2 regions of the Amycolatopsis sp. PS_44_ISF1 genome follow, and region 1 is predicted to be linked to the other one. Evidence: riboswitches for the same ligand, from Rfam matches in the RefSeq annotation. Region 1 holds a riboswitch; the other holds the start of a gene.
The links. A riboswitch is a leader RNA that binds a small molecule or an ion and turns the genes downstream of it on or off. The one in region 1 is predicted to bind thiamine pyrophosphate.
Positions count from the first base shown of each region.

Region 2: another riboswitch for thiamine pyrophosphate. It lies ahead of NYF13_RS11375 (thiamine ABC transporter substrate-binding protein); the one in region 1 lies ahead of thiC (phosphomethylpyrimidine synthase ThiC).

Region 1 covers NZ_JANUXO010000001.1:2,009,211-2,013,592, reverse strand. The annotation lists gene NYF13_RS09185 (peptide deformylase) at 1-104, shown strand, start outside; gene NYF13_RS09180 (glycoside hydrolase family 15 protein) at 221-2,389, opposite strand; TPP riboswitch at 2,560-2,691, shown strand; gene thiC (phosphomethylpyrimidine synthase ThiC) at 2,685-4,328, shown strand; gene thiD (bifunctional hydroxymethylpyrimidine kinase/phosphomethylpyrimidine kinase) at 4,325-4,382, shown strand, end outside.
Region 2 covers NZ_JANUXO010000001.1:2,483,226-2,487,607, reverse strand. The annotation lists gene NYF13_RS11380 (iron ABC transporter permease) at 1-1,111, opposite strand, end outside; gene NYF13_RS11375 (thiamine ABC transporter substrate-binding protein) at 1,087-2,142, opposite strand; TPP riboswitch at 2,164-2,276, opposite strand; gene NYF13_RS11370 (4a-hydroxytetrahydrobiopterin dehydratase) at 2,310-2,600, shown strand; gene ychF (redox-regulated ATPase YchF) at 3,112-4,194, opposite strand.

The sequences.
Region 1 (4,382 bases):
TGGTCGGCCGCCACGCCCGCGCGGCGAAGAAGATGCTGAAGAAGAACAAGTGGGGTGAGCCCGGCCTGAGCTGGACGCCACCCGTGGAGCCCGCGGACGCCTGAGGCTCGGCCCCCGGGGTCCTCGAAACCCCGCCAGCCGGGCCCTGAGGCCCGCACGACCCGAGTGGGGCGGGGCGAGCGGGCCCGACGGCGTTCACCAGAAGTTCACCAGCCGCCGGTCAGCACCCGAGGAAGTGGCAGCGCACCACCGCGGGCTGCTCGATCACCGAGCCTTCCCGCACCGCCCAGGCCAGCCGCACGTACTGCGCGTGCGTCCAGGCCAGCGGGGTGGCCGAACCGGTCGGTGTGCCCGGGGCGAACCCGGGACCGCCCGAAGGCGGGTTCTCGTCCCAGACCTGCTCCGGCATGGTGTCCGCCGGACTCGCCACCCGGCCCAGGTCGCGCAGCCGTCCGGCCGCCGCGCGCCGGTCGCCGGCCGCCAGCTCGTACTCGCCGCGCTCCCCGGCCAGCAGGGGCCAGAGCCGTCCGTACGTGCTGCGGCTCCCGGCCGGGAACGTGTAGTCCCACGGGGCGCCGTCGGTCTGCTCGCCGTAGCCGTCCTGGGTGTAGCGGTGCCAGAAGCGGCCGTTCGGCGTGAGGTAGGAGATGTCCGCGTCGGTGACCTCGACGCTGGTGCGGATCACCGGGTCGTCCGGGGCGTAGATGCCGAGCCGCACCAGTTCGAGGAAGCCCGCGTCGGTGACCGCGCGCTGGTCCGCCGTGACCGAGGAGTTGCCGAGGTTGTACCGCGTCCCGGCGTTCGCGTCGCCGTCCTTGGTCAGCCGTACGAAGTACGGGTCCTTCGACAGCGGCCCGTCGGTCGTGACGGTCTGCTTGACCAGCCCGGCCTTGAACGCGTCGGCCGCCGCCAGGTAACGCCGCGCGTCGGCCGCGGCGCCGTTGCGGGCGGCCAGGTCGGCCGCGCACACCAGTCCGGCGATCACCGCCGCGATCGTCGACGGCGAGTACCCGTCCTGCTCCTCCCAGCGCTCCTGCTGCGTGTACGGCGACGCTTTCCCGTTGTCCGCGCGGTAGTCCAGCAGGAAGTCCGCCGCCTTCTTCACCCCCGGCCACACGTCGGCGCGTCCGAGCTGCTGCGCCAGCACGATCGGGAACGCCGTCTCGTCGAGCTGCACCGAGGTCCAGTACGGCTTGCCGTCGACGTTGCTGTTCTGCGGCAGGTGCCCGTCCGGTAGCTGCTGGGTGCCGAACAGGTAGTCCACGGACCGGTTCGCCGCCGCGCGGTCCCCGGCGGCCAGCAGACCGGTCGCGATCTGGTAGAGGTCACGCGGCCACACCAGGTGGTAGGTGCCCGAAGGCGAGTACGCGGGATCGTTGTCGCCGAACCGCCAGGGCATGCTGGGCGAGGCGATGAAGGCGCCGGGGTGGTGCTTGTCCTCACTGGCGGCCAAGGTCAGCACCGAGGCGGTGTAGAGGTTCCGCTCGCTGCCCGTCTTCAGCGAAGACGGGGGCCGGCTCACCGTCCTCAGGTACGCCTGCCAGCCGCGGTCGTAAGCCCGTTCGGCGTCGCGGAAACCACGCCGTTGCGAAGCGCGGGAATGGTCCGCCGCGGCCGCTCGGTCCGCGCCCATCCCGAGCGCGAGCGTGACGTGCCGCGACCGCACTCCGTCGGCCGCCGTCCGTCCGGTCAGGACGACGTTTCCCTTGTCCGCACTGGTGTACGGCACCAGCCGATGGGTCTTCGTCAACTGCGTGACGCCGTCGGACGCGCCCGCGTAACCCACGCTCGTGCCGGTGAACGACGGCGAAGCGGTCAGCGCCGCCGCGGTCTTGCCGTCGCTCGCGGTGAGCAGCGGGCCGGACGCGCGGGCCGAATCGTCGGAGCCGTCGTTCGTGAGGTCCGGATCGGCGACCGCGTAGAGCTGGTACGGCCGCCCGGTCAGCGAGGTGAAGTCGACGTCCACCAGCACACTCGCGCGGGCCGGGTCGGTCACGTAGGTCTTGCTCAGGCGCCAGCGGTGCTGATCGTCGGTGATGGTCTGCCGGTAGGTCAGGCTGTCGCCGTCCACGCGGCGCACCTGCTGCGCGCGGGCGGAGGAGTCCACCGTGGCGAAGCCGCGCCCGTCGCTGACCACCAGTTCCAGCGAACGGACACCGGGCGTGGACAGATCGGGGTAGTAGACCTCCGACATCCGCCCGGCCTGCAGGGTGAACCAGACGTCGCTGCCGCGCTCCCGGGCCGTGCCGAAGCCGGTCTTGTCCGCGGGCAGCCAGCTCGGGCGCGTGCCCGGCGCCCCGGGAGCCGCACCCCCGGCGGCGTTCGCGACGGCCGGGACCAGGCCGGTCACCAGCACCGCGGCCAGCGCCAGCGGCAGGGCTTTTCGCATGTCCACCCCCAGGTGGGAATCCTTCGCGCCCGGTTGCGCGGAGCACTGCGATTGTCACGTCGATCCCTGACGCCCGCATGGTCCGATCCGGTGAACCGGCCACCGGTCGACAAAGTGACAGGGTTGTGTCGCCCGCCCCCGTCGTGGCATGGTCGGTGGCGCAACCCCAACTCAACAAACGCGGGAGCTCGCGCCTTGGCGGGCTGAGAGGGTGACTGGTGTCTGTCTGTGGACACCCGGTGTCGCCGACCGCATGAACCTGACCGGGTAATGCCGGCGTAGGGAGTGAACGTCGTTGACGACGCTGGAGAACAAGGCCGCCATCGCACCGAGCGTGACCACCGGGCCGATCACCGGTTCGCACAAGGTCTACCACCGGACCGAGTCCGGGCTCCGGGTCCCGGCCCGGCGGGTGGACCTCTCGAACGGTGAGCACTTCGACGTGTACGACACCTCGGGCCCGTACACCGACCACGAAGCGAAGATCGACGTCCACAATGGACTCCACCCGCTGCGCACCGGCTGGGCCGACGGGCGCACGCACGACACCCAGCTGGGCTGGGCCAAGGCGGGGGTGATCACCCGGGAGATGGAGTACGTCGCCGCGCGCGAGCGCTGCTCCCCCGAGCTGGTGCGCGACGAGGTCGCGCGCGGCCGGGCGGTGATCCCGGCCAACCGCAGGCACCCCGAGTCCGAGCCGATGATCATCGGCAAGAAGTTCCTGGTCAAGGTCAACGCCAACATGGGGAACTCGGCCGTCTGGTCCTCGGTGGAGGAGGAGGTCGACAAGATGGTGTGGGCCACCCGCTGGGGCGCCGACACGATCATGGACCTGTCCACCGGCAAGCGCATCCACGAGACCCGCGAGTGGATCGTGCGCAACTCGCCCGTGCCGGTCGGCACCGTGCCGATCTACCAGGCGCTGGAGAAGGTGGACGGCGACCCGGAGAAGCTTTCGTGGGAGGTGTACCGCGACACCATCGTCGAGCAGTGCGAGCAGGGCGTCGACTACGTCACCGTGCACGCCGGCGTGCTGCTGCGCTACATCCCGCTCACCGCGCGCCGCGTCACCGGCATCGTCAGCCGGGGCGGCTCGATCATGGCCGCCTGGTGCCTGGCCCACCACCGGGAATCGTTCCTGTACACGCACTTCTCCGAGCTCTGCGAGATCCTGCGGAAGTACGACGTCACGTTCTCCCTCGGCGACGGGCTGCGCCCCGGCTCCATCGCCGACGCGAACGACCGCGCGCAGTTCGCCGAGCTGGAGACGCTGGGCGAGCTGACGCACATCGCGCGCGAGCACGACGTGCAGGTGATGATCGAGGGCCCCGGCCACGTGCCGATGCACAAGATCAAGGAGAACGTCGAACTCGAGGAGCAGCTGACCGGGGAGGCGCCGTTCTACACCCTCGGCCCGCTCACCACCGACATCGCACCGGCCTACGACCACATCACCTCGGCCATCGGCGCGGCGCAGATCGGCTGGTACGGCACGGCGATGCTCTGCTACGTGACGCCGAAGGAGCACCTCGGCCTGCCCAACCGCGACGACGTGAAGACCGGCGTGATCACCTACAAGATCGCCGCGCACGCCGCCGACCTGGCCAAGGGCCACCCGCACGCGCAGGAGTGGGACGACGAGCTGTCCAAGGCGCGCTTCGAATTCCGCTGGACCGACCAGTTCAACCTGGCGCTCGACCCGGACACCGCGCGCTCGTTCCACGACGAGACGCTGCCCGCGGAGCCGGCCAAGACCGCGCACTTCTGCTCGATGTGCGGGCCGAAGTTCTGCTCGATGCGGATCACCCAGGACGTGCGCAAGTACGCCGAGGAGCACGGTCTGTCCACTGTGGAGGCCATCGAGGCCGGGATGGCGGAGAAGTCGGCCGAGTTCGGCGAGCAGGGCAACCAGGTGTACCTGCCCGTGGTCGATCGATGACCGTCGTACCGAGGACCGCCCTCACCATCGCCGGATCCGACTCCGGCGGTGGTG
Region 2 (4,382 bases), 470 kb from region 1:
CGCGGGCGAGTCGGCCGGGCGCGCGGCGCAGCGCGACCAGCACCACGCTGGCGAGCACGCCGACGGCCAGCGCGAGCAGAGTGGCGTCGGTGGCCGCGGCCAGTGAGTTCCGTGCCGCCGTCCACCCGGAGACCTGCAACGCGTCGTTCGCGCCGGTACCGGACAGCGCGCGGTACCCGGCGAAGCTCCAGCCCTCCGCGCCGGAGACCGACTCGGCCAGCAGGGCGGCGATCGGGGTCATCAGCAGCGCCAGCACCACCGCCGCGGCACCGACCGTCCACCACTCGCCGCCGCGCGGCCGGCGGGCCGTGGCCAGCGCGGACCGCAGCCGGACGGCGTTCTCCCGCCGCTTCCGCGCCACCGCGCCGAGGACCAGCGCCGCCAGCACGGCCGCGAACTGGACCAGCGAGAGCGCCGCCGCGCCCGAGAGGTCGAGCAGGTCGACCGTGCGCAGGTAGATCTCGGTCTCGAGGGTGCGGTACCGGCCGCCGCCGAGGATCAGGACCACGCCGAAACTGGTGGCGCAGAACAGGAACACCACCGCGGCGGCCGACGCGACGGCCGGGCCGAGCGCGGGCAGCGTCACCGTGCGGAAAGCCCGCCACGGCGACGCGCCCAACGCCCGGGCCGCTTCCGTCGCCCGCGGGTCGAGGTGCGACCACAGCCCGGACACGGTCCGCGCGACCACGGCGACGTTGAAGAAGGCGTTGGCCAGTACCAGCGGCAGCACGCCACCGTCCGGCCAGATCGCGCGGAAGGCGAGGCCGACCACGACCGTCGGCAGCACGAAGGGCACCAGCACCAGCGTGCGCGCGAGCCCGACGCCGGGCAGCCGCACGCGGGCGAGCAGGTACGCCACCGGCAACCCGGCCAGCACCGCGACGACCGTCGACGCCGCCGCGCTGGCCAGGGTGAACCCGGCGAGCTGCCAGGTCCGCGCGTCACCGAGCACGGTGCCGACGCCGCCCGCGGAGAACCCGCGGCCGACGATCGCCACCACCGGCCAGGCGAAGAACACCACCAGGAACGCGACGGGCCCCAGCCCGAGCAGCACGAGCCCGGCGGTGCGGAACGTGCGCGCCGGGGTCAGGCCCCCATGAGCGAGCGCCATGCACCGATCCACTTCTCGCGGCCGGCCTGCACCTGCTCGGCGGGCAACGTGGCCGGCGTCGTCGGCAGCGGCGCCACCTGCGCCCAGCCCGCAGGCAGAGCGACCCCCTCACGCGCCGGGTAGACGTACATGTTGGCCGCCACCGTGGCCTGGAACTGCTGGGAGAGCAGGAAATCGACCACCTTCTGCGCTTGCGGGGCCTGCTTGCTGCCGCTCAGCACGCCCGCGTACTCGACCTGGCGGTAGCAGGTGTCGAGCAGCGCCTTGGTGCGCGCTTTGCCGTCGCCGCCCACCTCGGCGGCGGGCGAGGACGCGTACGAGACCACGATGGGCCGCGGGCCCTTGCCCGAGGAGCCGGAGAAGTCCTTGGTGTAGGCCTCTTCCCAGCCACTGTCGACCTTGAGGCCGTTGGCCTTCAGCTTCGTCCAGTACTCCGGCCAGCCCTGCTCGCCGAACTTCGCGACGGTGCCCAGCAGGAAGGCCAGCCCGGGCGACGCGGTGGCCGGGTCCTCGGCCACGGTCAGGTCCTTGTACTTCGGATCAGCCAGGTCTTCGTAGGTCTTCGGCTCAGGCAGACCCCGCCCGGCGAAGTAGCCGGAGTCGACGTTCACGCAGACGTCGCCGAGGTCCACGGCGGAAAGCCGGTGCTCGGGATCCACGGCGTAGCGCTGCGAACCGCGGTCGGCCTCCGGGCTGGTGTAGGTCTGGAAGACGCCCTCACCGAGCGCCCGCGAGGCGAACGTCGAATCGACGCCGTAGGCCACGTCGCCGATCGGGTTGGCCTTCGTGAGCACCAGCTTGTTGGTGAGCTCCCCGGCGTCGCCGTACTTGACGACCTTCAGCTTGAGGCCGGCCCGGCGCTGGAACGCGTCGAGCACGTCCTGCGGCGCGACGAACGAGTTGTGCGTGACGAGCGTGACCTCGGGGGTCGCCTGGGCGTCGCCGCCGGAGCCACTGGACAACGAGCAGGCACTCGCCAGCACGGCGACCGTGGCCACCACCGGCGCGGTGCGTGCGGTCCGCGGGTTCATCTGCCCTCCTGCACTGGCCGACGGCAGGAGAACGGGCCTCCCTGCGCCGGCATGATCCGGATCCAGGTGCGAACGGTCGCGGGTCTCGGGCCCCGCCTCTCAGCCCGGCGTACCGGACTCCCGTGGCAACCGTGCAGCGTAGCCGAGACAGGGCCACCATGGGTCGGATGGCAGAGATCTTGGACGGCCCGCGGGCCGACGCGGCCCTGACCGAACTGACGGACTGGCACCGCACGGACGTGACCATCGCCCGCACGGTGTCACTGGCCAGCTTCCCCGAAGCGATCGCCGTGGTGGACCGCGTCGCCGTGCTGGCCGAGGCCGCCGACCACCACCCGGACATCGACATCCGCTGGCGCACGCTCACCTTCCGGCTCAGCACCCACTCCGAAGGGGCCCTGACGACGAAGGACTTCGCACTGGCGCGCCAGATCGACGAGGTGATCGCAGCCCTCTGACCTGGTGTGATCTCCGATACGACGGCACCACGAACGGCTCCCCGGCGCGTCTCCCCCACGAAGCTTCACCGACGCAGGGAGGACAACGGGATGACTCAGGCAATCGTGGTGGGAGCCATCTCCTTCGGCCTGATGGTCACGGCCGCGGGCGGTGTGCTCTGGCACACCGTGCGTAACCGGCGTGATCTCGGCCACAGGCAGTAACACCGTTCATGATCGAGGCGCTAATCCAGCGGAACACGCCGGCCCTCGCCCCGCTAGGACACCTCATGAACAACGCGTCCGCCGCCCTCACCAGCACCCAGCGCGCGTGGGTGACCACGTTCGCCACGGCCGTCACCCTGCTCTCCGTCCTGGTGCTCGGCCTGCTCGGCTGAGCCTCACGCACCCCTGGCCGGTCCGGTCCCTGCCGGACCGGCCATAGCGCTCCGCTCGACCTGAGCGATGGCGCGGTCAGCAGGTCGCTCGTGCTCTTGAGCCTGCTCTTCGCCGAATTTCGGGGCCAGGTCGGCTACACGTTGAACCGGAACTCGACCACGTCGCCGTCCGCCATCAGGTAGTCCTTGCCTTCCATGCGCACCTTGCCCGCGGCCCGCGCGACGGACATCGAGCCCGCCTCCATCAGGTCCGCGTACGAAACGATCTCCGCCTTGATGAAGCCGCGCTCGAAGTCCGTGTGGATGACGCCGGCGGCCTGGGGGGCGGTGGCGCCCTGGGGAATCGTCCAGGCGCGGGATTCCTTCGGGCCGGCCGTGAGGTAGGTCTGCAGGCCCAGGGTGTGGAAGCCCGCGCGGGCGAGGGCGTGCAGGCCCGGCTCGAGCTGGCCCACGGACTCCAGCAGCTCGCGGACGGACTCCTCGTCGTCCAGCTCCAGCAGCTCCGCTTCGACCTTCGCATCGAGGAACACCGCGTCGGCCGGGGCGACGAGCTTGGTCAGCTCCTCGCGGCGGGCCTCGTCGGTCAGGATCGATTCGTCCGCGTTGAAGACGTACAGGAAGGGCTTGGTGGTCAGCAGGCTCAGCTCCCGCAGCGCCTCGAAGTCCACCTCCTTCTGCGCCTGGAACAGGGTGCGCCCGGCGTCGAGGAGCTCTTTCGCCTTCTGCGCGTTGTCCAGCGCCGCCTTGTTCTCCTTCTTCGTCCGGGCTTCCTTCTCCAGCCGCGGCAGCGCCTTGTCCAGGGTCTGCAGGTCGGCGAGGATCAGCTCGGTGTTGATCGTCTCGATGTCACTGGACGGGTCGATCCGGCCGTCCACGTGGATCACGTCCGGATCGTCGAACACCCGGATGACCTGGCAGATCGCGTTGGCCTCGCGGATGTTGGCCAGGAACTTGTTGCCCAGCCCGGCCCCCTCGGAGGCACCCTTCACGATGCCCGCGATGTCCACAAAGGACACCACGGCCGGCACCGTCTTCTCCGAGTCGTACAGCTTCGCCAGCTCGTCCAGCCGCGGGTCCGGCAGCGGCACCACGCCGACGTTGGGCTCGATCGTCGCGAACGGGTAGTTCGCCGCGAGCACGTCGTTGCGGGTCAGCGCGTTGAACAGGGTGGACTTGCCGACGTTGGGCAGGCCGACGATACCGAGGGTCAGACTCACGACCGGTAAGTCTACGGGTCCCGCCCCCGGCCGGGCCGACCCGGTGACGCGCGGTCGGGTTTCCCATCCGCCCGGCCCTCATCCGGCCGGCACCGTCGACCGCGTATCCACCACCGCCACCGGGCCTGAGGCGGAACGCTGCCACCACGCCGTCACCGCCCAAGGTTCGGCGGCCAGTTCGTCGTGGC